DNA from 4 places in the Mesorhizobium sp. WSM4846 genome. Region 3 is predicted to be linked to each of the others. Evidence: predicted binding sites of a transcription regulator. Region 3 holds the regulator's gene; each other region holds the start of a gene.

Region 1 (7,215 bases), on a different contig from region 3:
GCCGCTGCCGGAAGGCCCGATGACAGTCACCACCTCCCCGCGCGTCACCTGCAGGCTGACGGAGCGCAGGACCGCGACGGATCCAAAGGACTTGGAAACCTCGGAGACATCGAGAAGCGCCGGATTGGCGGGCGTGGCGATGGGCATCTTGCTATTCCCGGATGAAGGAGAAACGCCGCTCCAACCGTCGGCTGGCCAGGGAGAGCGCGTAATTGACGGCGAAGTAGATGACTGCACCGAGGATGTAGAGCGGCATCGCTTCGTAGGTGCGGCCGATGACCTGGTTGATGGCGTGCATCAGGTCGGTGATGCCGAGCAGCGAGACCAGCGCGCTACCCTTCACCGCGTCGGTGACGCCATTGATCCATGGCGGCAGGAAACGCCTGAACGCTTGCGGGAAGATGACGTAGGCCAGTCGCTGGCGAAAGGTCAGCCCGATCGCCATCGCCGCTTCGGACTGCCCTTTCGGTATGGAACCGACCGCACCGCGCAGATACTCGATGACCTGCGCCGTCTTGAAGAGGGTGAGCGCCAGCACGGCTGCCCAGAAGGATTCCAGATGGAGGCCGACGGCAGGCAGGCCGTAATAGACGAAGAAGATGAGCACCAGGATCGGAATGCCGCGTATGGTATCGCTGAAAATGCGCACCGCCCAGCGCAGCGGAGCCGGGCCATAGACAAGGCCGACGCCCATCATCACGCCGGCGACGAGCGACAACACCACGACCAGCAGCGACACCCATAGCGTCACGGCAAAACCCTGGGCCAGGAAGGGCAAGGCATAGGCGATCTGGCCAAGCATCCTAGTGCGCCGCCCTGAACCGGCGCTCGACAAGCCGAAGTGCAAAAAGAAGCGCGTAGCCGGTCAAGAGATACATCGCCGTCACCACAAGGTAGACCTCGACGATGCGGAAGGTGTTGAAGTTGATCCACTGGGCGCCGTAGGTGAGTTCGGGCACCGAAATGACCGACGCAACGGACGTGTCCTTGAACAGCGACAGGAACGTGTTGGAAAGCGCGGGCAGCGTTATGCGCAGCATCGTCGGCAGGCGCACATGGACCAGCCTTTGCCATGGCGTCAGGCCGATCGCCTTGCCGGCGTCGAGCTGTCCGCGCGGAACCGCTTCGAGCCCCGAGCGGAACACCTCGACCAGATAAGCGCCGCTATAGAGCGACAGCGTGGCGATGAACGAGGTCTGCGCGCTGTAGGCGATGTCGACCACCGTCGGCAGGCCGTAGAAGACGAGATAGACGAGCAGGATCAGCGGCACGTTGCGGATGAACTCGACATAGGCGGCGATGACGGCCCGCACCGCACGCCCGGCCGACACGTACCAGACCGCCAGAAGCAGCCCGATGAGGATGCCGATCGCGATGGAGATCACGGCCAGCTCGAGGCTGAGCAGCAGCCCGCCCCAAAGCTTGTCGAAATGCCGCCAGATCAGGTTGAAGTTCAGGGTATAGCCCATGTGTCCCTGTCATTATCGAGGCTGTCGACGATAAGCAGGCGGAAGGGCGCGACCCTTCCGCCTGCTTGCATCAGATGACCGGGAAGCCGGGATGGCGCGCCGGCGGCTCCTGTCCAAAATAGTCCTTGAATGCAGCGTCGTAGAGCGCCGTCTCATGGCCGAACATGGCGGTGGTGAAGGTCGTGTTGACGAAGGTCAGCCAGTCGAGGTCGCCTTGCCGAAGTGCGGCGCCGTAAAGCATCGAGAACCAGCTCTTGCCGGCATCGAAGTATTTGTCCGGATTACGCGAGGCGAGCCAGCGAACCGTCGACAGATCGACGGCGGCGGCGTCGACGCGTTTCGATTCCAGTGCCTGCAGCACGTTGGCCTGCGTGTCTATCTGCATCACCTGCGACTCCGGCAGGACGATGTGCACATTTGCCTCGGCATCGACATTCTGCAGGATGGAAACCCGCGTCGCCGAACCGCCGGCAAGCAGCTTGTCGAAGGTCTTGTTTTCGGCGTTCGGGAGGGTCAGCAAGGCGATGCCTTCGACGTAATAGGGCCGGGAGAAGTGGATCAGCTGCGAGCGCTGGGCGGTCATGGTCATGAACTGGATCGAAATGTCGACCTTGTTGGTGGTCACGTTCGGAATGCGCTGGGCCGGATCCTGCATGACGAACTCGACCTTGGTCGTATCGTCGAAAAGTCCCTTGGCAAGAATGCGCCCCATGGTGATGTCCATGCCGACCAGTTCGCCGGCATCGTTTTCAAAGTGCCAGGGCGCGTTGGTGCTGCCGGTGCCGACGATCACCTTGCCGCGATCGAGAACGGTGCGCAGCAGGCTGTCCGGTGCCGCCTGCGCCGCCGCCTTCTGAACATCGACTGTTGTCGCTGCGCCCACCACTCCGGCCGTTGCAAGCCCGGCCAGTTTCAGAAAATCACGTCTTTTGGATGTGTCGTTCACGGCAACCTCCTTTTCGTGTTGTGTTCCCCTTTGCCGATACATGCATCGGTAATCTGCTGGATTGTCTCTTACAAAAGACGCATGTATCCTGTACGAGACAGATACTAACACCAGGAATCAGCAATGCAAGATGGCAATGGCTTGGCAGTTCGACCGGACGCTGGTCCGGACGAAGACAGGATTGCGGGCTCCCGCGAGAAAGGTCTCAACCGCGTGCTCCATATCCTGGAGTTTCTTCATGCGAACCAGCGAGCGATCGGGATTGGCGATCTCGCCAAGGGAGTGAATGCGCCGCGCTCGACGATCTACACGCTTGTGCGCTCGCTCGTGGATGCGGGCCTGCTGGAAATGGCCGGCGACGGCAATCGCGTCTATTTCGGGAAGAAGCTTTATCTCTACGGAATGGACTATGTGCGCGGCAACGACCTGCTCAGGAGAGGGCGTCAGGAAGTCGACGATCTTTCGCGCGAGACAGGCGAGACCTCCGAATTGTGCATGCTGCAAAGCGGCCGCTACACGATTGTCCATTCAAGCCCGGGCACCAGGCCTTTCCGGATCAGTTCGGCCACGGGTCTGCAGATACCGCTTCCCTGGACCGCTTCCGGGCGGTTGCTTCTCGCCGGTTTCGAACGGGCGGTGATCGAAGACATGGTGTCCGAAGACGATCTCGTCCTGCCGGATGGCCGCAGATTGCTGCTGTACGACTTCATAGAAGATATCGCTACGGCCGGGGCTGCCGGCTACTGTGTGACTTCCGGTCTTGTCGACGCCTATACAAAATGCCTTGCCGCGCCGGTCTTTTCAGCTGCCGGCAAGGTCGAGGCGACGATATGCCTGGTGGTTCCCATCGACACTTCCGAGGAAAAGACCGGCGATCTCATCGCCCTGCTGCGCGAACGCGCCGCGAGGCTTTCGATCACGGGATGAGCAGGATTTGTCGCGACCGTAAGTGGGATTCGCTCACGCGATGATGTCGGGGATGATCCGGTCTTCCAGCGCCATCAGCCGGTCTTTCAGGAAGAGCTTTTTCTTCTTCATGCGCTGGATCTGCAGAGGGTCGCAGCCCATGGCGATCATCGCGTTGATCGCCGCGTCGAAATCGGCGTGTTCTTGCTTTAGCCGAGAATATTCGAGGCGGATATCGGCCTGTTCCTGTTCGGACATTATTTACCGTCTGCACGTCTGCGGCGCCCAAAAATGGGCCTGATTGGGCGAGGCCGGAGGTATCTTGCACCGGCGCGCAGCCAATACCACATTTCGTATTGTCGTGGAATGCTACCACGCAGCATTCGACATCGGTGCCCGATAGTGGCACACTGTCATTATGCCGTCACAGAAGCGAAATTGCGGTGGGACGCGCCTTGACGGCTGCAATCGAGGAAACCATGAAAGGGAGAACCAATCATGTCTCTTGCATCCCATCTTGATGAGCTGCAGCGGAAACACGGCGACATCGAACGCGAAATCGATGATGCGATGAACCATCCATCGGTCGACGACCTCGAAATCGTGAATCTCAAGCGGCGCAAGCTGGCGCTCAAGGACGAGATTGAGAAATTGAAGGCGAAACCGAAACCCACCACGCACTGACGCTCATCTACGGCGCTGCGCGTCCTTTGGACGCGCAAAGGGCGCGTCGTGCTTCTGATTTCGGCGCATGGTCCTTTCCGAAAATCCTTTCGGGTTCGGGGTCATGCAGGGAACAGTGCGCGCTTTGCCCGACCATCTTCTCCGGTGGCAACCAATTCCGCCGGAGCGTTCCCCTGTTTGTCCGGCGGTTCGATTTGACAGGTTTGCCTGCCTGTCGCCATTGACAAGCCACCTTTGCTCCTCCACCTCATGCCGGGACCTTCTATAGCGCCGCGCCTCCTTTCGGACGCGCAATGGACGCTGTATTTTGATTTTTGCGCAGATTGTTTCCGGAAACCGATTCCGGAATTCGGCGCTAACAAAGGGCAGCCGGCCATGACCGGATATTTTTCTTCACCCTTCTCGCGCCGCACGTCTGTCGGTGTCGACGTCGGCGGCGTGATGGTCGGCGGGGGCGCCCCTGTCGTCGTTCAGTCGATGACCAACACCGACACCGCCGATGTCGACCAGACAGTCGCTCAAGTTGCCGCGCTGCATCGCGCCGGCTCCGAGATCGTGCGCATCACCGTCGACCGCGACGAGAGTGCCGCCGCCGTGCCCGCCATCCGCGAGCGGCTCGAACGGCTCGGCATCAATGTGCCGCTGGTCGGCGATTTCCACTATATCGGCCACAAGCTGCTCGCCGACCACCCGGCTTGCGCCGAGGCGCTGGCCAAATACCGCATCAATCCCGGCAATGTCGGATTCAAGGACAAGAAGGACCGGCAGTTCGCAGCTATCGTCGAGATGGCGATCCGGCACGACAAGCCGGTGCGCATCGGCGTCAATTGGGGGTCGCTCGACCAGGAGCTTTTGACCAGGCTGATGGACGACAACCAGCGCCAGGGCTTTCCGCTGACCGCGCAGGAGGTAACGCGCGAGGCGATCGTGCAGTCGGCGATCCTTTCGGCCGACATGGCCGAGGAGATCGGCCTTGGCCGCGAGAAGATCATCCTGTCGGCCAAGGTCAGCGGCGTGCAGGATCTGATCGCGGTCTACACCGAGCTTGCCACCCGCTCCAACCACGCGCTGCATCTCGGCCTCACAGAGGCCGGCATGGGTTCGAAAGGCATCGTTGCCTCGTCCGCGGCGATGGGCATTCTTCTCCAGCAAGGCATCGGCGACACGATCCGCATCTCGCTGACGCCGGAGCCGAACGGCGACCGCACCCGCGAGGTGCAAGTGTCGCAGGAACTCCTGCAGACCATGGGGTTTCGGCAGTTCGTACCGATCGTCGCCGCCTGCCCCGGCTGCGGCCGCACCACCTCTACCGTGTTCCAGGAACTCGCGCAGGATATCCAGGCGGATCTGCGCAAGAACATGCCGGTGTGGCGTGAAAAATACCCCGGCGTCGAAAACCTCAAAGTCGCGGTGATGGGCTGCATCGTCAACGGTCCGGGTGAATCCAAGCATGCCGATATCGGCATTTCGCTGCCCGGCACCGGCGAGACGCCGACGGCGCCGGTATTCGTCGACGGCAGGAAGGCGGCGACGCTGCGCGGCCCTTCGATCGCCGCCGACTTCGAGAAAATGGTCGCCGACTATATCGAGCAGCGGTTTGGGCAGCCTGGCAAGGCTGCGGCGGAGTAGGTCGATGCGGCGCTTCCCTTGGGCGACGCCGATTTTGCTTGGTGTTTTACTTGGTGGGCTGGGCTGGGCGACAGCCGTCCACGCCGATCCGCCGCGCCCTGCCAAGCAGCGGCTGCTCGACCGTGTTTGCAATCTGATCGAGGCGCATGCCGATCGAAACGGCCTGCCCAAGGATTTCTTTGCCCGGCTGATCTGGAAGGAAAGCCGCTTCGATCCCAATGCGGTCAGTCCGGTCGGCGCCGAAGGCATTGCCCAGTTCATGCCGGGCACCGCCAAGATACGCGGCCTCGCCAATTCCTTCGATATCGAGCAGGCCATTCCGGCCTCGGCAAAATATCTCGCCGAGATGAAAACCGGCTTTGGCAATCTGGGCCTGGCCGCCGCCGCCTACAATGCCGGCGAAAGCCGGGTGTCGCGATGGGTGAGTTCCGGCGGCTTCCTGCCGATGGAGACCGAAAACTACGTCCTGGACATCATGGGCGAGCCGGCCGACAGGTTCACCGACACCGCCTATGCCGGCAGCATCCAGCCGCTCGACAAGAAAGCGAGCTTCGCGGTCGCCTGCCGCAGGCTGCCGGTCATCAAGTCCCAAACCGTGGCCATGGCGTCGATCAACGTCAAGCCATGGGGCGTGCAGGTGGCCGGCAATTTCCGCCGCGCCGCGGCGCTCAATCGATGGACTGGCGTGAAGCGCCGGTTTCCGGCCTTGCTTAAGGGCCATGATCCGGTGGTCAGCCGGGTGCGCTCGCCGATCGGCAGGCGCGGGATCTATGCTGTCCGCATCGGCGCCGACTCCAAAGCCAAGGCCGACAACATCTGCCGGAAACTGCAAAGCGTCGGCGGTGCATGCATTGTGGTGCGGAATCGGTGATGGCTGCCGACTGATTTTCCCGACAAACCATCGAAGCTGCGCTTTTATTCCACGAATTCTGCTGGTCCGCGGCTTCAGCTATAGGCTTACCATGACCGACCGTCTCTACAACGATCCCGGCCTCGTCCAGTTCTATGATATGGGAGAACGAGGGCGGCGTGGACTTCGAACGATTTCCGCCACAATCCCGCTACCGGTGTCGTCACTTACTCGACCCATTACGAAATGCCGGGCAGCGGACGCGTGCTCAGCGCCGAATCGAAAATCGCCTTTCCGACAAAGGAAAGCCTTGCGCCGATGCTGGACCAGACCGGGCTGGTCGTCGAAGAATGGCTCGGCAACTGGCGTGGCGAGCCATACGCTCCAACATCGCCAGAAATCATTCCGATCGGCCGGCTGCGCTAGCCCGGACATTGCTTCGCCTTGAGCGTTTTCCCATTCCTTGACGTGACCGATTGAGCGTACGGATAAGCCAAAGACACCACCGCCCAATTGCGGCGCTGCGCTGACGACGTGCCCACCGATGCAGTTCGTGAGCATCTCGCAGGTTTACGTGTTCTGAACCCATGGCACCTCCTCGCCAGTGCTGAAGAGGAAAACATATTATGGTTCGCATCTGCTGATAATCGGTGATAGTTTCCGTTCATCTGTGACGAATTGGAATAGATATCATCGACCGGCAAGAGACGATGGGTGTGTACCTGGCAGTT
Region 2 (7,215 bases), on a different contig from region 3:
ACCGGCGGCTTTCCCGCGCGGCCGGCCTCGTAGATGTGGAGGATGTCGCCGCCGGCCGAAAACGCCCTGCCCTCGGCCTTGACGACGACAACATCGACGCCGTCGTCGCGCTCCCAGGCGCGCAGCGCCTTGTCGAACGTCCCAACCATGCGATGGGTGACGGCATTGAGCGCCTGCGGCCGCGTCAGCGTGACGACGCCGGCCCTGCCCAATCGTTCGAAGCGGATCTCGTTGCCGCCGCCAAAATCCATCGCCTAAAGAATCCCTCGCCCAATGCCGCCGGGACTGAAGTGCTAAAGCGTGGCGCATGGGTGCGTCAATGCCGGGGCGCAATCCTGTCGGACAACAACGGTCGGGAACTCGTATACCGGTATCCAGCTTGTGCCTGGCACTATCGTGCCGCATTGGTCAGCGGCGGAGGCTCGTGTTAAAAGCCGCCAATCCGGAGTTTTGGCGATGAACAAATTCACCCCAGCAAAGCCTGCCGGCGCGCGCAGCGTCGACGAGATCACCGGCAGTCGCCGTTTGCGCCGCATGCGCAAGGCCGACTGGTCGCGCCGCCTCGTGCAGGAGAACCGGCTCTGCGTCGATGACCTTATCTGGCCGATCTTCGTCATCGATGGGAAAAATATGCGCGAACCGATCGCCGCCATGCCTGGTGTTTTCCGCCTGTCGCTCGACCTTGCCGTCAAGGAGGCCGAGCGCGCGGCAAAGCTCGGCATTCCGGCGATCGCCACCTTTCCCAATGTCGAGCTTGGCCTGCGCGACCAGACCGGCTCGCACATCCTCGATCCGGAAAACGTCATCAACCGTGCCACGCGCGCCATCAAGCGCGCGGTGCCCGAGATCGGCATCATCACCGATGCGGCGCTCGATCCCTTCACCTCGCACGGCCACGACGGCATCTTGCGTGACGGCATCATCGTCAACGACCAGACGGTGGAGCAGGTCACGGCGGCTGCCGTCATCCAGGCTTCGGCCGGCGCCGATATCATTGCCCCTTCCGACATGATGGATGGCCGCATCGGCGCCATCCGCGATGCGCTCGACGCCAATGGTTTTCAGGATGTGGCGATCATGTCCTACGCGACGAAATTCGCCTCCGCCTTCTACGGACCCTACCGTGAGGCGGTCGGTACCGCCGGCCTGCTCAAGGGCGACAAGAAGACCTATTATCTCGACCACGCCAATTCCGACGAGGCCGTGCGCGAGGCCGAACAGGACCTCGCCGAGGGCGCCGACATGCTGATGGTCAAGCCCGGCCTGCCCTATCTCGACATCATCCGCAGGCTAAAGGACGAATTCCGGATGCCGACCTTCGCCTATCAGGTGTCGGGCGAATATTCGATGATCAAGGCGGCCGCCGCCAATGGCTGGATCGACGGCGACAAGGCGATGCTGGAATCGCTACTCGCCTTCAAGCGCGCCGGCTGCGACGGCATCCTCACCTATTTCGCGCCCGAAGTGGCGGCGATGCTCAAGGGATAGGCACCCGCATCGTTTTGGGATTTTGCTGCAATCCGATAGAATAGGCTCATGAGCAGGAACGAGGTTATCGAACGGTTGCAGAGAAACGCAGATGCCATCAAAGGCATGGGCGCGACTTCGCTGTATCTGTTCGGGTCGGCGGCGCGGGACGAAGCGCAGCCGGACAGCGATCTTGATCTGTTCATCGACTATGATCCAGCGCGGCGCTTTTCTCTGATCGACCCGGTCGGGATCAAGCAATTTCTGGAAGAGAAGATGTCAACGGAAATCGACATCACCACGCGTGACAGCCTTCATCCTATGTTGAAGGCCGAGATCGAACGATCGGCCGTGCGCGTATTCTGATGGCAGTCCGCCGGATCGAGCCTATCCTAGCCGAGATCATAGCGGCGCTCCGCTCCGCCTAGCTGTCGAGGGCATACTCGAGGCGTCGCGGCGCATGTAGCTGCTGTTGCAACCACCCCTCTTTGCGGTGACCCTGATGCGAGCCAAACGAGCCGCTTATGCTCCGCGGCGAAATACCGCTTGCAAAATGCAATCAGTCTGGCTAAAAACAACTGCTTGCATTTCACAACTGGATTAGAAGGAGGTCCTCATGTCAAAGCTTCGCGTCAACGCTTTCACCGTATCTATCGACGGCTTCGGCGCCGGTCCCGACCAGGACTTGAAAGAGCCGCTGGGCGTCGGCGGGGAAGCCCTGCACACATGGATGTTCGGCACCCGAACCTTCCGCAACATGTCCGGCGAAGATGGCGGGACCACGGATACCGACGACGCGTTCGTAACGCGCAGCTTCGAAAACACCGGCGCGTGGATCATGGGCCGCAACATGTTCGGACCGATCCGCGGCGCTTGGCCCGATGACACCTGGAAGGGCTGGTGGGGAGACAATCCGCCCTACCATGTGCCGGTCTTCGTGCTCACCCACCAACCGCGCGATCCTATCGTCATGGAGGGAGGCACGACCTTCCATTTCGTGACCGACGGCATCCACTCGGCGCTGGAAAAGGCGAAAGCCGCGGCTGACGGCAAGGATGTCCGGCTCGGCGGCGGCGTCGCCACGATCCGGCAATATCTGAGGGAAAAGCTCATCGACGACATGCATCTGGCGATATCGCCGATGCTGCTCGGCTCAGGCGAGAACCTTTTTGCCGGCATCGACATGGTCAAGCTCGGCTACCGCTGCAGCGAGCAGGTGGGCACGCCGAATGCCATGCATGTCACCATCGAGCGCGCGTAAGCCTGGCTAGGTCCCCCTTCTCCCCTTGTGGGAGAAGGGGGCCGAGCGAAGCTCGGTCGGATGAGGGGTGTTCCAGCTTGGCGGACACGCTCGTCCAAATTGGACGCACAGCGCCAGGATCGCTGACGCCTCATTTCTTCCAGCACCCCTCATCCGGCTCGGCGCTGGGCGCCGATCCACCTTCTCCCACAAGGGGAGAAGGGGCGCGCTCCTCAATACTTCTCCGGAACATACAGCTCGCGCGGCAGCACCTGGCGCTCGTATTCTGGATTGAAGACGCGATCGGGCAGCGTGATCTCTTCGTGCGGCACTTCCTCATAAGGCATCTGCTTGAGGAGATGATCGATGCAGTTCAGCCGCGCCCGCTTCTTGTCGTTGCCCTCGACGATGAACCAGGGGGCTTCGGGAATGTTGGTGCGGGCGAAGGTCTCTTCCTTGGCCTTGGTATACTGTTCCCAGCGCACGCGCGACTGCAGGTCCATCGGCGACAGCTTCCACTGCTTCATCGGATCATGGATGCGCATCTGGAAACGCATCTGCTGCTCCTCGTCGGTGATGGAGAACCAGTATTTGACCAGGGTGATGCCGGAGCGGACCAGCATGCGCTCGAACTCCGGCACGTCGCGAAAAAACTCCTCGACCTGGTCCGGCTCGGCGAAGCCCATCACACGTTCGACGCCGGAGCGGTTATACCAGGAGCGGTCGAACAGCACGATCTCGCCGCCTGCCGGCAGATGCGGCACGTAGCGCTGAAAATACCATTGCGATTTCTCGCGCTCGGTCGGCGCCGGAAGTGCGACGACGCGGCAGATGCGCGGATTGAGCCGCTGGGTGATGCGCTTGATGACGCCCCCCTTGCCGGCCGAATCGCGGCCCTCGAAAACCACCACCAGCTTCTTCCTGGTGTAAGCCACCCAGGACTGCAGCTTGATCAATTCGGATTGCAGCGTGATCAGGTCGCGAAAATATTGCAGGCGATCCATCGAGGGCGGATGCGCGTTCTTGTAGATCCTGGCGATTTCCAGCGACAGCGCCGGTTCCGACATCTCCAGCTCGTAGTCCTCGTCGAGCGTGTCGGCGAGTTCCGCTTCCAGCCAGTCCCTGGCGGGAGAATTCTGTTTTGCTTCGGTCATTTATGCTGCTCCGCGTGCACGCCCGCGTCGGCCTCGGCCTGCCGGCCGAGATCGGACACCTTGAGCCGACTTGCATATAGGCCGGCAATGACGGTTTTATTGCAGCCGGCCCGCACGCCGGTCGCCCAACTCCGCGAGATGGGATCGATCAGCCTCCTGGCACACACGACAAGCGGCTCGAATTGTCCTACAAATGCCAGGTTTCCCCGAGCAACCTTCAAAACACTCTTTTCAACGCAATCGCGAGGATCTGACATGGAATACCGCACACTCGGCCGTTCCGGGCTGAAGGTTTCGACGCTGACCATGGGCACCATGACTTTTGGCGGCGCCGGCGCATTCTCGGCGGTCGGCAAGACCGATCTCGACGAGGCACGCCGGATGATCGACCTCTGCATCAACGCCGGCATCAATCTCATCGACACCGCCAATGTCTATTCGAACGGGCTTTCGGAAGAGATCATCGGCGAAGCACTCGGCGGCAAACGCAAGGGCGATGTGCTGATCGCCTCCAAGGCGCGCATGCGGATCGGCGACGGCCCCAACGATGAGGGCCTGTCGCGCTACCATCTGATCCGCGAGTGCGAGAAGAGCCTGAAACGCCTCAGGACCGACGTCATTGACATCTATTTCCTGCACGAATGGGACGGCACGACGCCGCTCGAAGAGACCATCGCCGCGCTCGACACACTCGTCAGCCAGGGCAAGGTCCGCTATGTCGGCTGTTCCAACTATTCCGGCTGGCAGGTGATGAAGGCGCTGGGGGTCAGCGACCGCCAGCACCAGCCGCGTTTCGTCACCCAGCAGATCCACTACACGCTGGAAGCGCGCGAAGCCGAATATGAACTGCTGCCGATCTCGGTCGACCAGGGGCTTGGCGTGCTGGTGTGGAGCCCGCTCGCCGGTGGATTGCTGTCCGGCAAATACCACCGCGACCAGGCCACCGCGCGCCAGCTCAGCGGCTGGACCGAACCGCCAATCCGTGACGAGGACCGGCTGTGGCGGATCGTCGACGCGCTTGCCCATATCGGCGAGAACCATGGCGTCTCGGCGGCGCAGGTGGCGCTTGCCTGGCTGCTCGGCCGGCCCGCGGTCAGTTCGCTGGTGATCGGCGGACGGACCGAAGCGCAGTTCAAGGACAATATCGCCGCAGCCAGCCTGGTGCTGACCAGCGATGAGCGCGCACGCCTCGACACTGTGAGCCGCCCGCCGGTTCTCTACCCCTATTGGCACCAGCAATTCACGGCAAAAGACCGGTTTGGTCCGGCCGATCTGGTTCTTGACCGAGAAGATATCTGACAACGGATCAGGTCGAAGGTCGCCGTGGGCTTAGCCTGAGATAAAACGCCAGACCTCGGGATCAGGCTCGATCTGGCCGCTGAGCACGAAATATTTGTAGAGCACGAGCAAGCAGATCGCCTGCTCGGCCCGCTCGTCGGCGAACTTGCGGCAATAGGCGTTGGCGGCGGCAACGATGCGTTCGGCCTCAGTCGGATGGCGTTCGAGATATTGCACCCGCTCGGCAAGATCCGTGAAATCAGGTTCGAGCGGCACATAGTGAACACCAGCCACGAGTTCGCTTTCGGCGAACCATGTCTCATATGTCGGCGGCGGCATCAGGCACAGCGAATTCGAACTCATGATCCATTTCAAGTTGGTCGCCACATCGTTGCCTTCGAGCGAAATGATGTAGCGACAGCGCCGCTGCTGGTCGATGCTCAGATAAGGCTTGCGATATTCCGGCGCTGCCGTCGGTTTGGGCGTTCCGACATCGCAAAAGGGCAGATCGCGCGCAGCGTCCAGAAGCAAGGTCCTTATCGGATTGTTGAGCTCGCCGCGCCACACCGCAACCGGAAGCTTGTCCGCGAAGGTTACATCGTCGGCGGGCATGTGGAAGTGGCGGAACTTGTTGAGCTTGAACAGGACCCCGTTGCTGTTGTCGCCGGCGATCGGCCGATCCTTGACGATCGACGGCATCGCAGGCACGTCGGCGACGTCGCCGAATTCGAGGTCGATGCGCAAATCGGGATCGAAGTAGCGGGTAAATTCCTTCAGATCGTAGTAATACATGCTCCGGCCTCTCGGTAGCCGGCTGACCGGCACGGCCCCGCCGCTCGGCGCGAAAGCGTCCTGCAATCTGTTGTAGTAGTTGAGACGCGCGCGGACCGATCCGTCCGAAAGCCTGGCCTGATCGAGCAGCCCGGCGAGCCTGCGGCGGAACAGCGCCTGCGGTGCAATATCGCGCACGGCATTGCGCGCATAGTAGAATAGCTTCTGTGCGTTTCTTTGAAGGGTGGCCATCGGTCACTTGGTGAAAAGTCGGCTTGTGATTTGCCCCCCGGTGCCTCCTACACCATTGTGCCGGCTATCTTGCAAGCCACGGAACCGTGTTCAGCCGGCCTGCCGGCTGTCTATGGAGCCGATCGCTCTTTGCGGTGTTGTGTTTGGAGCCCAATGCTCCTAGGCAGGGCTAATAACCCTTTGGATTGCGAAAGGAAGAGATATGGCGCGAGCACCGAATTACGGCCAGGAACGCAAGGAACGCGACCGGCAGAAGGCTGCCAAGAAGGCGGAAAAGCAAGCGGCCAAGGTTGCAGCCAAGGAACGTTCGAAGCCGGAAGACGAGACCACGTCCGAGACCGAAACGGAAACCGCAGAGTAAACTGCAGGGCAATCGCTTCATAGTGACGGCGAGAAGGGAACTGGCCGCAACCTTGGCGCGCTTTCTGCAACGCCGGAATTGGCGAAACCCTTGGGGCAGGCCGCTTTCTCCTGTCACTATACGGGGAGAAATGCCCGGCCCATCCTCCGCAGCTGCTGCGGAGGACGGGCAGGGCAATGAGGGGCACTGCAAACCTGAAGCGGTTGCCCCTTAGTAAAAGCGCACCCGGCCCGCGAGGCGGATCAGATTTCCCTGCGTCTTCAGACCGGCGCCTTGTCGCTGACGAAAACGTTCACTTCGCGGGCGGCGGCGATGAAGGCACGCCTTGCGATCATTGCCGGTTTGTCGCCGGCCAGCGCATCATGGCAGGCCTGCAGCGCTTCGCGGTGCTTTGGACTGCGCTTGCCGGGCCAGTTGTTGAGGAGGTAGTCGGAAGCCTCGCGGGCCGTGCGCAAGAGCTGAGTGGTTCCCGCCGCGCCCTTGACGGTCACGGGTGTTTCAAATCGGTTGTTTTCCATCGCCGCTCTTACGCCATCGCCGCTCGCGAAGCGAGCGCGAAAGTGGTTGCCACCGCAATCACGCCGCGACGCTGGCTAATCCCCTGGCAGGCAGGCCGCGCCAGTTCTTGTGCAATGATGCCGTCGAGAGGCTGCCGGACAGGACAGACATGCCGCAAGACTCCACCCCTGCCA
Region 3 (7,215 bases):
ATTTCGGCCGTGCGCCGGGCAGGCCAGCCGTCGCGGACCGAGATCGCCGCGACCACCGGCCTCAGCCATTCGACCATATCGGCGATCTCTGCCGACCTGATCCAGGAAGGCATCCTGGCCGAGAGCAAGGCGAGCGAGACGGTTTCGCTGAAACGCGGCCGGCCGCAGGTCGGCCTCAGCCTCAATCCGCAAGCCGCTGCGGTGTTGGCCGTCGTGTTGTCGCTGAATTTCCTGTCGGTCGCCGTCATCGATTATGCCGGACAAGTGGTCGCCGAGGAACAGCGCCGGCTGGACACGCTGACCATGTCGCGTGACGCGCTGATCGACGAATGTGTCGCCATCGTCCGGCGCCGGCTCGAAGATCCCGACCTCGATGTCCAAAGCGTCGCCCGCATCGCGCTGGCGATCCAGGGCATCACCGATTCCCACGCGCGCGCCATGTTGTGGTCGCCGATCACGCCGCAGACGAACATCGCCTTCGCCGACATTCTGGAACGCGAGTTCGGCATCCCGGCCATCATGGAGAACGACTGCAACATGATGGCCGTGGCGCTGCACTGGCGCCACCCGGATCGCTACCGCGACGATTTCATCGCCATCCTGCTCTCGCACGGCATCGGTATGGGGCTGGTGCTGAAGGGCGATCTGTTCACCGGCACCCACTCCTCAGGCGGCGAATTCGGCCACATGATCCATCGGCCGGGCGGCGCGCTTTGCCGCTGCGGGCTGCGCGGCTGCGTCGAGGCTTATGCCGGCAACTACGCCATCTGGCGCAACGCAAGGCTGTTGAGCGAGAACGCCGAGCCGGTCGCCGATGTCAGCGACGCCGACATGCGGGCCTTGGCGGCCCGGGCGCGCGAGATGGACGGACCGGAGCGCGAAGCCTACCGCAAGGCCGGCGAGGCGCTCGGCTTCGGGCTCGGCAGCCTGTTTGCGCTGATCGATCCGGCGCCGGTGGCCATGGTCGGCGCCAGCGCTGCCGCCTTCGACCTGATCGAGCCGGCCCTGCGCGAGGCCATCGCCCAGACCGCCGGCGGCCAGCATTCGGGTTCGATTTCCTTCGACACCGAGCCGAACGAGCTGCCGCTGATCCGCGAAGGCTGCGCCATGCGGGCCCTAAGCTTCGTCGATCAGGAGATTTTCGCGCCGAGCATCCAGGCACGAGCCGGCTCGGTCGGAAAGAACGTGGCTTGAATCCGAAGGCAGGGATTCCCGGGTCGCGACTTGGGGAGTGTTGAGATTCAGGTCAGGCCGAGTCGAGAATGGTGGGTTCCGAGAACCGGGGCGGAGCGTACTTTCGGGTACGTCAGCACCGGAAGCGCAGGTATCAGCCGTTCGCAGGCCGGCATCACCTGAACGTCAGCTAGTCTTCCCTGATCGCATAGCCGGCGCCGCGGATGGTGCGGATGACATCGGGCATGCGACCATTGTTGACCGCCTTGCGCAACCGGCCGACATGGACGTCCACAGTGCGCTCGTCGATGTAGATCGTCTCGCCCCAGACATTGTCGAGCAACTGACTGCGCGAGAAGACCCGGCCCGGGTGGCGCATCATGAATTCGAGCAGCCGGAATTCGGTCGGCCCGAGCCGGATCTCGCTCTTCTTGCGATAGACCCGGTGCGATTCACGATCGAGCATGATGTCGCCGACCTTGAGCACGCTGGACAGCACTTCGGGCTTGGCGCGGCGCAGCAGCGCCTTGACCCTGGCCATGAATTCCGGTGTCGAGAACGGCTTGACCAGATAGTCGTCGGCTCCGGTCGAAAGGCCGCGCACCCGGTCGCTCTCCTCGCCGCGCGCGGTCAGCATGATGATCGGCAGCCGCTCGGTTTCGGGGCGCACCCGAAGGCGCCGGCAAAGCTCGATGCCGGAAACCGCCGGCACCATCCAGTCGAGCACCAAAAGATCGGGCACGTTTTCCTGCAGCCGGATTTCGGCCTCGTCGCCGCGCGTCACCACCTCGACTTGATAGCCTTCGGATTCAAGATTGTAACGGAGGAGGACGCCCAGCGGCTCTTCATCCTCCACCACCATGATGCGCGGCGCGATCATCGGCCGGTCACTCCTGTCATGTCGCCGGCGCCGACATCGTCGTTTCGTCGAGCTTCGGGCGATCCGCCGGCAATTGCTGCCCGGTCACGACAAAATAGGCGTTTTCGGCGATGTTGGTGACATGATCGCCGATACGCTCGAGATTCTTGGCGCAGAACAGAAGGTGCGTGCAGGCGGTGATGTTGCGCGGATCCTCCATCATGTAGGTCAGGAGCTCGCGAAAAACCGCCGTATATTTCACGTCGATCTTCTGGTCGTCGGCGCGCAGTTCCTTCAACGCGCCGGCATCGCGCGACACATAGTGCTCGACCACGCCGCGCAGCTGCACAAGAACGAGATCCGCCATCGCGTCGATACCGTGCGACAGATTACGCGGCGTCGCGCTCTGCCCGACTGCGCTGACCCGCTTGGCAATGTTCTTGGCCAGATCGCCGATGCGCTCGAGATCGCCCGCCATGCGGATTGCGCCAACCACGGCGCGCAGATCCTGCGCCATCGGCTGCCGCTTGGCGATCAGCGTGATCGCGCTGTCGTCGAGCTCGCGCTGCCGCGCATCCATGATGGCGTCGTCCGAGACGACGCGCTGCGCCATCGCATTGTCCGACGCAAGCAACGCGCGGATCGAGGCCGCCACCATTGCGGCGGCGAGCTCGTCCATGTCGCGGATCAGCCGGTCGATGTGCTCCAGTTCCTCGTCGAAAGATGCGACGGTGTGTTCACCCATGGTGCTGTCCTCGTGTTCGAAATTCGCCGGACCGCTCAGCCGAACCGGCCGGTGATGTAGTCCTGGGTGCGCTTGTCGTCGGGGTTGGTGAACATCTTGTCGGTCGCGCCCTCCTCGACCAGATAGCCGAGATGGAACATCGCCGTGCGTTGCGACACGCGCGCCGCCTGCTGCATCGAATGGGTGACGATGACGATCGTATAATTCTGGCGCAGTTCGTCGATCAGTTCCTCGACGCGGGCGGTGGCGATCGGATCGAGCGCCGAACAGGGCTCGTCCATCAGGATCACTTCCGGCGACACGGCGATGGCGCGCGCGATGCACAGACGCTGCTGCTGCCCGCCGGACAGGCCGGTACCCGACTCGAGCAGGCGATCCTTGACCTCGTTGAACAGTCCGGCCTTCTTCAGGCTCGATTCGACGATGCCGTCCAACTCGGCCTTGCTCCTGGCCAGGCCGTGGATGCGCGGACCGTAGGCGACGTTTTCGTAGATCGACTTCGGAAACGGGTTCGGCTTCTGGAATACCATGCCGACGCGAGCTCGCAGCTCGACGACATCGATTTTCGGGTCGTAGACATCCTCGCCGTCGAGCGTGATCTTGCCGCTCACCCGCGCGATATCGATGGTGTCGTTCATTCGGTTCAGGCAACGCAGGAACGTCGACTTGCCACAGCCCGATGGCCCGATCAACGCCGTCACCTGATGCTCGCGGACATCGAGATCGACGTCGAACAGAGCTCGCTTCTCGCCGTAGTGAACAGAGACCTTTTCGCCCTTCATCTTGATCGAAGGGGCGTTGGTTGCGCTGCTCAGTTTCTGCTCGACGCCGGCTTCCGTCATGATGTTCATATCCTCTACTCCTTACCAGCGCCGCTCGAAGCGCCTGCGCAGTATCACCGCGATGGCATTCATGATGACCAAAAACACCAGCAAAATCAAAATCGCCGCCGAAGTCTTCTGCTGGAACCCCGCTTCCGGGAAATCCGCCCACATGAAAATCTGCACCGGCAGGATCGTCGCGGGATCGGTGAAGCCGCCGGGAATGTCGACGATGAAGGCGACCATGCCGATCATCAGCAACGGCGCGGTTTCACCGAGCGCATGCGCCATTCCGAGGATGGTGCCGGTCATGATGCCCGGCATCGCCAGCGGCAGCACGTGATGGAATACGGTCTGGACCTTGGACGCTCCGATGCCAAGCGCCGCCTCGCGGATCGACGGCGGCACGGCGCGCAGCGAAGCGCGCGAGGCGATAATGATGATCGGCAGGGTCATCAGCGCCAGCACCATGCCGCCGACCACCGGGGCCGAGCGCGGCATGCCGAAGAAATTCAGGAATACGGCAAGTCCAAGCAGGCCGAAGACGATCGAAGGCACCGCCGCCAGATTGTTGATATTCACTTCGATCATCGTCGTCAGCCGGTTCTTGGGCGCAAATTCCTCAAGATAGATCGCCGCTGAAACGCCGATCGGGAAGGCTATGGCGAGGGTTACGATCATGGTGAGGAACGATCCGACGACCGCGCCCCAGACACCGGCCAATTCCGGCTCGCGGCTTGCGCCGGTGAAGAAGAAGATCGAATTGAACCGGCTTTCGATCAGGCCGGCGCTCTTCAGCGTGTCGAGCCAGACGATCACCTTGTCCGAAATCTTTCGCGATGCTTCCGGCGTTTCGATGACGCGCAGGAATGCCTGGCCGCTCGCGGCGGGCGCCGTGCTGTCCAGCGCCTCGATCACCGTGCCTTTTGCGATCACCGTGCCGTTGGCCGCAGGCGACAGCGAGGTCAGCTTGACCGTGCCGCCATTGAACGCGACCAGCAGCGACGACGCGCCGCTCGTCAGCGTAAACATGCCGTTTTCGCCCTCGGTCGCACCATGGCCGCGCGCCAGCGCCAGCATGGCATCGTCGCCGAAGGTCAGATCGATGTCGCCGCTGGTTTCCGAAGGCGTGACGCTTGTCGAAATCGCTTCGTCCGAACCAACGTCGGCAAGTAAACCCTTGAGATAGAGGTCGGCAAAATCGTCAAGTGGAACCGCATAGTCCACCGTTCCTCCGAGCATCCCCGGATCAGCCGCAATATCCTTGCGCAGGAACACGCCTGTGCCGGTGGAAATCAGCCCGCGCAGCAGGCGCTTGTCCTGGCGGCTCTTCACATCCGGAAATTTTGCCGTAAGCGCTTCCTGAGCGATGGCGTCGTAGTTCACTTCATCGAGTTTCGCCGGGTCGACCTTGGCCGCTGAAAGATCGATCGGCAGCGTCACATAGTTCTGCCGCAGCGCCGGAATCGCCTGCGTGACGATCGTCGACAGGAGCAGCACAAGGAACAAGCCGGCCAACGCGACAGCTGCGGCGCCGAGCCATTTGAACCACGTTTCGGTACGGTAGCGGCCCTTTAGCCGCGCCTTCGCGGCATCGTCGGTATGAATGCTGACCGGCCGTCCGACGGCGCCGAATGACGAGATCGCATCAGTCATATTGCTCTCGGTATTTCTGGACGACGCGCAAAGCGACGATGTTGAGGGTAAGCGTGATGCAGAACAGCACCAGGCCGAGTGCGAATGCTGCAAGCGTCTTGGCGCTGTCGAACTCCTGGTCGCCCACCAGCAGCGTCACGATCTGCACGGTCACGGTGGTGACTGCTTCGAGCGGGTTGGCCGTGAGGTTTGCCGCCAGCCCCGCCGCCATGACCACGATCATCGTTTCGCCGATCGCGCGGCTGACGGCAAGCAGCATCGCCGAAACGATGCCCGGAAGGGCAGCGGGAAGGACCACCTTGCGGATGGTTTCCGACTTGGTCGCGCCGAGGCCGGCAGAACCGTCTCTCAGGGATTGCGGAACGGCGTTGATCACATCGTCGGAAAGCGAGGAAACGAAGGGAATGATCATGATACCCATGACCACGCCTGCGGCGAGCGCGGATTCAGACGCGACGTTGAGGCCCAGGCTTTCGCCGATACCGCGGAAGTAGGGCGCAACCGTCAGCGCGGCGAAGAAGCCGTAGACGACGGTCGGAATGCCGGCGAGGATTTCCAGAACCGGCTTTGCGACCGCGCGGACGCTTTTGGAGGCGTAATCCGAAAGGTAGATCGCAGCCATCAGCCCGATAGGCGCAGCCACCAGCATGGCGATGAAGGTGATGAGCAACGTGCCGGCAAAGAGCGGCACCATGCCAAAAATGTCCTCGTTGACCGCCCCGGCCTCCGCTCCCGCGCCGGTGAAGGCGCTCTGCGGCGACCAATGCGTGCCGAACAGGAACTTGTAGAACGGCACCTGTTGGAAGAACCGCAGCGACTCGAAGATAAGCGACAGGACGATGCCGATCGTCGTCAGGATCGCGACCACCGAACAGGCGATCAAGAATGCGCGAAGAACGCGCTCGACCACGTGGCGCGCCCGGTAGGCCTGTGCGATGCGGGAATAGGCCCAGTAAAATCCGGACGCGGAAAGCACGAGCGCGACGGTCCAGATGATCCAGGTGCTGGTCGCATGGACCGATTTGTAGAGGGCGGCGGCCGCCTCTTTCGTCGGATCGGCAAAGCCGACAAGCCCGCCAAAGGCCATCGCGCGAGCGTCGCGGATGAAAGCTTCGACCTGCGGGACGCCCATTCCCGACAACTCGGAGGAGAAGCGGTCGGTAACGATCGACGATTCAATTCCTGGCGTCACCAGCGACCACAACACGATCGCAAGCAGCGCGGGACCGGCGGCAAAAAGCGCCAGAAACATGCCATGCTGGCCAGGCAGCGAATGCAGTCGCGCGACGTCGCCATTGACGCTGGCAACAGCGCGGGTCCGGCCGAGCCAATAGGCAGCAGCGGCCAGAACCACCAGAAAAACAACGAGATAACCGACCATGATTCGGGACGTCCCCTCGACCGCCGGTCATTCACCGGCTCAAAGCACGGGACCTATGGTCCCGCGCTTTGTGCTTTAGGATATGAGGGGTCAGAGCGGTACGCTCGGACCCCCGAAACATCAGGAGCCCATGCCCTTCAGGGCCTTGGCGTTTTCGGCCGACTTGGCGCGCTCGGCGTCCGGCAGCGGGATCAGGCCCTTGTCGGCCAGATAACCATCAGGACCCCATGCCGCCTCCGAGGTGTACTCGGCGATGAACTCCTGCATGCCGGGGATGACGCCGACATGCTCTTTTTTGGCATAGACAAAGAGCGAGCGGGAAACGCCGTAATCGCCGGATGCGATGTTCTCGAAAGTCGGCTCGACGCCATCGACCTTGTGGCCCTGCAGCTTGTCGGCGTTCTGGTCAAGGAACGAGAAGCCAAAGACGCCGAAGGCATTGGGGTTGGCTTCCAGCTTCTGGACGATCAAATTGTCGTTTTCGCCGGCCTCGACAAAAGCGCCGTCTTCGCGAATCTCGCCGCAGCCCTTTTCATTAGCCGCCTTCACTTCTTCCTGACAGGCCGCATCCATGACGAGC
Region 4 (7,215 bases), on a different contig from region 3:
ATCTCGGGTTCGATCTGCCGGCCCATGTCGTGCTGGGTGACCTGACCATAGGCCAGCAGCAGCTGATCGCCGCCGCCCGCGCCACCGTGCGCGGCACCAAGTTCCTGATCTTCGACGAGCCGACCGCCTATCTCACCCGCAAGGAAGCCGACCAGCTGTTCACGCTGATCCGCCGGCTGAAGGGCGAAGGCGTCACCATCATCTACATCAGCCACCGCATGGAAGAGGTGTTCGAGCTCGCCGACCGCGTCTCGGTGCTACGCGACGGCACGCTTGTCGGCACCAGGAACATCGCCGAGACCAACGAAGCCGAGCTGGTCAAGATGATGATCAACCGCTCGATCGAGCAAGTCTATCACAAGGAGCATTTTACCCCGGGCGCGACGCTGCTCGAAGCCCGAAATCTTTCCGGCAAGGGCTTCGAAAATGTCTCGATGACGGTCCGTGCCGGCGAAATCGTCGGGCTCTACGGCCTGATCGGCGCCGGGCGCAGCGAGTTCGTCACCACGCTCTACGGCCGTCACCGCAAGTCGGCCGGCCAGATCCTCTGGGAGGGCAAGGAGGTTCAGGTCAACTCCGAGCATGACGCCATCAGGCTCGGCATGGCGCTGGCGCCGGAAAGCCGCCGCGACCAGGGCCTCTGCCTCAACCTGCCGGTCGGCCTCAATCTCAATCTGCCAATCTACAAGCGCATCTCCAGCAATCTGCTGATCTCCAGCGCACAGGAGAAGACCGAGGCGGATCACCAGATCGCCAATCTCAGGATCAAGACGCCGACGCGCAACGCCCTCGCCTCCAGCCTGTCCGGCGGCAACCAGCAGAAGATCGTCATCGGCAAATGGCTGGCGCACGGCGCCAAGCTGTTCATCTTCGACGAGCCGACAGTTGGCGTCGATGTCGGCACCAAGGCAGAGATCTACCGCCTGTTCGGCGAACTGTTGTCCAAGGGCGCCGGCATCATCCTCATCTCGTCCTACCTGCCCGAGGTCTATGAACTGGCCGACACGCTGCATGTGTTCCGGCGCGGCAAACTGGTGGCCACTCATGGTTTCCACACTGCCGACCATGAGGAGATCCTCACCCAGGCGCTGGCCGAGAAACAAGAAAAACCGGGAGGACAGATATGAGCACCGAGGCGATCCCGGCCGAAAGGCCGAAACGCAACTACAACGCGCTGTTCGGGCTGACGCTGCTGGCGCTGCTGGTGCTGTTGTGGGTCATCCTGTCGGTGGCGACGCCGAGCTTCGCCTCCGCCAACAACATCTCGAACCTGCTGCGGCAAGGTTCGATGATCGCCATCCTGGCAGTCGGCCAGACCTTCGTCATCATCACCGGCGGTATCGACCTTTCCGTCGGCGCCGTCGTCGGCTTCGCCACCGTCATCGTGGCGATGCTGATCAATGCCGGCGTGCCGATTTACCTCGCCATCCTGATCACCTTGCTGGTCGGCGTCGCCATCGGCCTGTTCCACGGCTTCGGCATCGTCAAGATGGGCCTGCCGCCCTTCATCATCACGCTGGCGACGCTGACCTCGCTGCGCGGCATCGGCCTTTTGATGACCAACGGCAACTCGATCTCGATCAACAACGACGCCTTCCAGCTGTTTTCACGCAGCTCGTTTCTCGGCGTCCCCAATCTGTTCTGGATGGTGATCCTGGTTGGTATCCCCGCCTACATCTTCCTGCATCACAGCCGCTGGGGCCGGTATCTGTTCTCGGTCGGCTCCAACGCCGAGGCATCGCGTCTGTCCGGTGTCAACGTCCAGCGCACCATCTACATGGCCTATACGCTATCGGGCCTCTGTGCGGCTTTTGTCGGCGTGCTGCTTGCCTCACGCATCGGCATCGGCAATCCGACACAGGCCGAGGGCTGGGAGTTGCAGGCGATCGCCTCGTCGGTGATCGGCGGCACCTCGCTGTTCGGCGCCGTCGGCTCGGTGCACGGACCGCTGCTTGGCGCCTTCATCCTCGCCACCATCAACAACGGCGCCAATCTGTTGAACGTCAATGCCTTCTGGCAGCGCATCATTACCGGCGTGCTGATCATCGTCATCGTCTATTTCGACGGCCTGCGCCGCCGCGGCAAGTAGACCATCTTAACAACCGCCGGCCCCGCGATCGGGCCGGCGGTGCCATGAACCGACTGGATCAAAGCATGAAAGCCGTCATCTGCCGTTCGCCCGGCGATCTTGTTGTGGAAGACCGCCCGGCGCCGAGCTCACCACCGCCGGGCTGGGCGCTGGTCGCGGTCAGTCATGTCGGAATCTGCGGCACCGACTATCACATCTTCGAGGGCAAGCATCCGTTCCTCGCCTATCCCCGCATCATGGGTCACGAGGTCTCCGGCACCGTGATCGAGGCCGGCGAAGGCGTCGACCTGCCGGTGGGCGAGCCGGTGATCATCAATCCTTATCTCGCTTGCGGCAAATGCATCGCCTGCCGGCAAGGCAAGCCGAATTGCTGCGTCAGGATCGAAGTGCTTGGCGTCCACCGCGACGGCGCCATGTGCGAACGGATCCTAGTGCCGGCGCAAAATCTCTATCCGGCCAACGGCCTGTCGCTGGCCGATGCCGCCGCCGTCGAATTCCTGGCGATCGGGGCGCACGCCGTGCGGCGCTCGCTGGCCGATCCCGGCGCGCGCACGCTGGTCATCGGCGCCGGGCCGATCGGCCTCGGCACAGCGCTGTTCGCCCATATCGCTGGTCTCGACGTGACGCTGCTCGACATGAGCGCGGAAAGGCTTGGCTTCGCCGCAAGCGAACTCGGCTTCGCCACCCTCGACGGCTCGCGGCAGTCTGCGACCGATCTGGTGCGCGAGGCGACCAACGGCGAAGGTTTTGACGTGATTTTCGATGCCACCGGCAACACCCAGTCCGTCCAGACGGCCTTCGCCCATGTCGCGCATGGCGGGACGCTGGTCCTGGTCAGCGTCGTCAAGGACGACATCGTCTTTTCCGATCCCGAATTCCACAAGCGCGAGATGACGCTGATCGGCAGCCGCAACGCTCTGCGCGCTGACTTCGACCATGTCGCTGCCTCGATCCGCGATGGTGCTGTGCCGCTGGCAAAGCTCATAACCCATCGCACGACGCTTTCGGATACACCGCGCGACCTTGCCTGCTGGGCGCATGAAAAATCCGGCCTGATCAAGGCCGTCATCCAGGTCGGATGAAACCGGACCTAAAGCGCCGATATCTTGAGCTCGACCCGCTCGGCCGGAAACCGCGTTTCGGCGAACTGGATCGGCTGGCCGTCCGGCGTGACGTTGACGGCGACCGTGACCAGCACGATGGCGCCGGGCTGCAGATTAAGATCGGCAAGGTCGGCGGCGTCGGCGTGGCGGGCCGACAGCACCGTCGATTGCCTGAGATAGTCACCGATGCCGAAACGCTGGAATGAGGCGGTCACCGATCCGGTTTCGGCCATGGCGGCATCGATGCCGGCGAAGCGTCCGGCGTCGAACCAGCCGGTGGCACGCGAGACCGGTTGCCCATCGGCTTCGCCGCGTGTCTCGAGGCGTATTACAGTCGAACCCCTGGCAAGCCCCAGCCCTTCGGCGACGCGCCGGCTGGCCGGCTCGACCGCCGATTCGAGCAGCACGCTGCGGCGCTCCGACGCCTGCCCTTGCAAGCCCTCCGAAAAACGGGTGCGGGCGCCGATCGGATAGGACAGGCGCTTGCGCGACAGGACGAAGGTGCCGCGCCCCTGTTCGGCCCTGAGCACGCCATCCTGCACCAGTGCGGCGATGGCGCTGCGCACCGTATGGCGGTTGACGCTATAGCGCTCGGCCAGTGCAACTTCCGGTGGCAATGCAGCATTCTCGGCAAAGTCGCCGACGGCGATCGAATGCAGGATCTGGTCGGCGATCTGCCGCCACAGCGAGACGCCGCTGCGCCGCTCCAGGCTGCTGGCCAACTGCTGACCGATCATCTCTGTGCCCCGATCTTTTCGCCCCTGTCATCCATCCGTCATGGACACGCATTAGAAAATAGATATAATTTGTATAATTGTCTATATCAATGGACAAATTTCGATGCAAGGGAATGTCAACCATGCGAGGAAAGGAAGCGCGCGATCAGCAGCTTGAGCGCAAGGCCGTCATGGCGACGCTGGCGCAATCGACCGGCGACGATATCGTCCGCCTCTGGAACGAATCCGGCCTGCCTTCGGAAGCAGAACTCCTGCGCGGTCCCGAAACCGGCCTGGTCACCGTGCGTGGCCGCATCGGCGGCGGCGGCGCGCCATTCAACGTCGGCGAGGCGACGGTCACCCGCGCGACGGTGCGGCTTGCCTCGGGAGAAGTCGGCCACTGCTACGCGCTCGGCCGTGACAAGCAGAAAGCAAAACTGGCGGCGATCGCCGACGCGCTCTGGCAGGATCCCACCCGCCGCGACGAGGTCGAGAGCAAACTCGTTGCGCCGCTGCAGGCCGCACTGGCCAGCGGACGTGAGCGGCGGCGCGCCGAGACGGCGGCAACGAAGGTCGATTTCTTCACCATGGTGCGCGGAGAAGACTGATGGAAATCGCAACCCAGGCGATCGAGGGCGGCTTTGCCGATCCGGTGTTCGACGCCCAGACGGTGTTCCGCGCCGTGATGGACGCAATGGCGCGGCCGGGCACCCTGCAGCCTCTGCCGATCTTTGCCCGCCCGCCGGCGCCGCTGTCGGCCACCGCGGGCGCCATCGCGCTGGCGCTGTGCGACAACGACACGCCGCTCTGGCTCGACCTCGTTTTGCAGGCCCCAGCAGCGGTGAAATCCTGGCTCGGCTTCCACACCGGCGCGCCACTGGCCCACACGCCAGCCGATGCGCATTTCGCGCTGATCGCCACGCCGGCCGAGATGATGGCGCTCGACGGCTTTTCACAAGGCACCCAGGACTATCCCGACCGCTCGACGACGCTGATCCTGCAGGTCAGCGATCTCGTCTCAGGCACCCCTCTGCTGCTCGAAGGTCCTGGCATCGAAACAACCGGAACAATCGCGCCGGCGCAGATGCCGCGCCACTTCGTCGAACAATGGAACCAGAACAATCAGCGTTTCCCGCGTGGCGTCGACATTATCCTCGCCACCCCGGAAGGCGTTGCCTGCCTGCCGCGCACGACGCGCATCAAGACGATGGAGGCGTGATATGTATGTCGCGGTAAAAGGCGGTGAAGCCGCCATTGCCAACGCCCACGCCCTGCTCGCCGACCGCCGCCGCGGCGACCGTTCCGTGCCGGCGCTTCGCCTCGACCAGATCGTCGAGCAGCTGGCGCTCGGCGTCGACCGGGTGATGAGCGAAGGTTCGCTCTACGACCGTGAATTGGCGGCGCTGGCCATGGTTCAGGCGCGCGGCGACATGATCGAGGCGATCTTCCTGGTTCGCGCCTATCGCACTACGCTGCCGCGCTTCGGCTACACCAGGGCGATCGACACCGGCGCGATGCTGGTCGAGCGGCGCGTGTCGGCGACCTACAAGGATCTGCCTGGCGGCCAGCTGCTCGGCCCGACCTTCGACTACACCCACAGGTTGCTCGACCCCGAGCTTGCCGCCGGCGGCGAGGTCGCCGAGCCGCTGCAGCGCGCCAGCGACGCGGACGCCATGCCGCGTGTCTCCGCCATCCTCGCCCGCGAAGGCCTAATCGAGCCCGACGGCGACATGCCGCAGGACCATATCCCGGGCGACATCACCCGCGAGCCGCTGGAATTTCCGATGGCGCGCGACATCCGCCTGCAGGCGCTGTCACGCGGCGACGAGGGTTTTTTGCTGGCGCTCGGCTATTCCACCCAGCGCGGCTATGCCCGCAACCATCCGTTCGTCGGTGAGGTTCGCATCGGCGAGGTCGAGCTGGAACTCGACGTGCCGGAGCTGCCATTCGCCGTACGGCTCGGTTCTGCGCGTGTCACCGAGTGCCAGATGGTCAACCAGTTCAAAGGCTCCGCCAAGGCGCCGCCGCAATTCACCCGCGGCTACGGCCTCGTCTTCGGCCAGAGCGAGCGCAAGGCGATGGCCATGGCGCTCTGCGACCGCGCGCTTCGTGCAACCGAATTCGGCGAAGATGTCGTCGCCGCTGCCCAGGACGAGGAATTCGTCATCTCGCATTCCGACAATGTCCAGGCGACCGGCTTCGTCGAGCATCTGAAGCTGCCGCACTATGTCGACTTCCAGGCCGAGCTCGACCTGGTGCGCCGCATGCGCGCCGAGCACGACGCCCGCGAGAATGCCGGCAAGGTCGAAGAAAAGAGGGAGGCCGCGGAATGACCGCACAACCGACCGATATCGCAACCTACAACTTCGCTTATCTAGACGAGCAGACCAAGCGGATGATCCGCCGCGCGATCCTCAAGGGTATCGCCATTCCCGGCTACCAGGTGCCGTTCGCCTCACGCGAAATGCCGATGCCCTATGGCTGGGGCACCGGCGGCGTCCAGGTTACCGCCTCGATCATCGGCCCGGACGATGTGCTGAAGGTCATCGACCAGGGCGCCGACGACACCACCAATGCGGTCTCGATCCGCGCCTTCTTCAAGAAGGTCGCAAATGTCGCCGTCACCACCGACACGGCGAAGGCGACCATCATCCAGACCCGCCACCGCATCCCCGAGCACCCGCTGACCGCAGGCCAGGTGCTGGTCTATCAGGTGCCGATTCCCGAGCCGCTGCGCTTCCTCGAGCCGCGCGAGACGGAAACGCGCAAAATGCATGCGCTGGAGGAATACGGCCTCATGCATGTAAAACTCTACGAAGACATCGCCAGACACGGTCGCATCGCCACCACCTACGCCTATCCGGTCAAGGTCGAGGGTCGCTATGTGATGGACCCGTCGCCGACGCCGAAGTTCGATAACCCGAAAATGCACCGTTCGCCGGCTCTGCAACTGTTTGGTGCCGGGCGCGAAAAGCGCATCTATGCGCTGCCGCCTTTCACCGATGTAGTCAGCCTCGACTTCGAGGACCATCCGTTCGAGGTGCAGACCTTCGACCAGCCCTGCGCTCTGTGCGCGGCCGAAAACGTCTATCTCGACGAGGTCATCCTCGACGACCATGGCGGCCACATGTTCGTCTGCTCCGATACCGACCATTGCGAGAAGCGGCGCGAGCAAGGCCATCGCGGCCACCTTGCGCCCGAGACCCCTCCTGCCCTGGAAAAAAGGGAGCCGGCGCAATGACCGACGAACCGCTGCTGCGCGTTTCCGCGCTGTCCAAGTTCTACGGCTCGCGCATTGGTTGCGAGA

Evidence for each region. Region 3 encodes PhoB, which activates phosphate uptake and scavenging genes when phosphate is short. Its sites were predicted from a motif close to TGTCATNNANCTGTCAT; they were not measured.
Region 1: a site for PhoB is predicted at 3,733-3,749, ahead of AC0L15_RS23430 (YdcH family protein). Genes of this name have one in related genera too.
Region 2: a site for PhoB is predicted at 3,949-3,965, ahead of ppk2 (polyphosphate kinase 2). Genes of this name have one in related genera too.
Region 4: a site for PhoB is predicted at 3,955-3,971, ahead of phnF (phosphonate metabolism transcriptional regulator PhnF). Genes of this name have one in related genera too.

Annotation. Positions count from the first base shown of each region.
Region 1 covers NZ_JBVVPZ010000032.1:28,424-35,638, reverse strand. Annotated here, with positions in the region: gene AC0L15_RS23460 (amino acid ABC transporter ATP-binding protein) at 1-147, opposite strand, end outside; gene AC0L15_RS23455 (amino acid ABC transporter permease) at 152-802, opposite strand; gene AC0L15_RS23450 (amino acid ABC transporter permease) at 804-1,469, opposite strand; gene AC0L15_RS23445 (transporter substrate-binding domain-containing protein) at 1,540-2,415, opposite strand; gene AC0L15_RS23440 (IclR family transcriptional regulator) at 2,539-3,342, shown strand; gene AC0L15_RS23435 (YdcH family protein) at 3,376-3,579, opposite strand; gene AC0L15_RS23430 (YdcH family protein) at 3,820-4,005, shown strand; gene ispG (flavodoxin-dependent (E)-4-hydroxy-3-methylbut-2-enyl-diphosphate synthase) at 4,381-5,634, shown strand; gene AC0L15_RS23420 (lytic transglycosylase domain-containing protein) at 5,639-6,505, shown strand; gene AC0L15_RS23415 (hypothetical protein) at 6,749-6,910, shown strand; gene AC0L15_RS23410 (LysR family transcriptional regulator) at 7,195-7,215, shown strand, end outside.
Region 2 covers NZ_JBVVPZ010000021.1:71,388-78,602, forward strand. Annotated here, with positions in the region: gene AC0L15_RS18685 (enoyl-CoA hydratase/isomerase family protein) at 1-251, opposite strand, end outside; gene hemB (porphobilinogen synthase) at 457-1,488, shown strand; gene AC0L15_RS18695 (nucleotidyltransferase family protein) at 1,537-1,833, shown strand; gene AC0L15_RS18700 (dihydrofolate reductase family protein) at 2,084-2,728, shown strand; gene ppk2 (polyphosphate kinase 2) at 2,941-3,861, opposite strand; gene AC0L15_RS18710 (aldo/keto reductase) at 4,117-5,160, shown strand; gene AC0L15_RS18715 (glycosyl transferase family 90) at 5,191-6,162, opposite strand; gene AC0L15_RS18720 (hypothetical protein) at 6,365-6,523, shown strand; gene AC0L15_RS18725 (DUF982 domain-containing protein) at 6,784-7,041, opposite strand; gene AC0L15_RS18730 (multidrug efflux MFS transporter) at 7,191-7,215, shown strand, end outside.
Region 3 covers NZ_JBVVPZ010000025.1:15,591-22,805, reverse strand. Annotated here, with positions in the region: gene AC0L15_RS20415 (ROK family protein) at 1-1,194, shown strand, start outside; gene phoB (phosphate regulon transcriptional regulator PhoB) at 1,364-2,053, opposite strand; gene phoU (phosphate signaling complex protein PhoU) at 2,070-2,777, opposite strand; gene pstB (phosphate ABC transporter ATP-binding protein PstB) at 2,813-3,628, opposite strand; gene pstA (phosphate ABC transporter permease PstA) at 3,641-5,254, opposite strand; gene pstC (phosphate ABC transporter permease subunit PstC) at 5,247-6,635, opposite strand; gene AC0L15_RS20385 (PstS family phosphate ABC transporter substrate-binding protein) at 6,756-7,215, opposite strand, start outside.
Region 4 covers NZ_JBVVPZ010000008.1:159,306-166,520, forward strand. Annotated here, with positions in the region: gene AC0L15_RS10375 (sugar ABC transporter ATP-binding protein) at 1-1,127, shown strand, start outside; gene AC0L15_RS10380 (ABC transporter permease) at 1,124-2,089, shown strand; gene AC0L15_RS10385 (zinc-binding alcohol dehydrogenase family protein) at 2,155-3,171, shown strand; gene phnF (phosphonate metabolism transcriptional regulator PhnF) at 3,180-3,929, opposite strand; gene phnG (phosphonate C-P lyase system protein PhnG) at 4,052-4,516, shown strand; gene phnH (phosphonate C-P lyase system protein PhnH) at 4,516-5,127, shown strand; gene AC0L15_RS10405 (carbon-phosphorus lyase complex subunit) at 5,129-6,241, shown strand; gene AC0L15_RS10410 (alpha-D-ribose 1-methylphosphonate 5-phosphate C-P-lyase PhnJ) at 6,238-7,149, shown strand; gene phnK (phosphonate C-P lyase system protein PhnK) at 7,146-7,215, shown strand, end outside.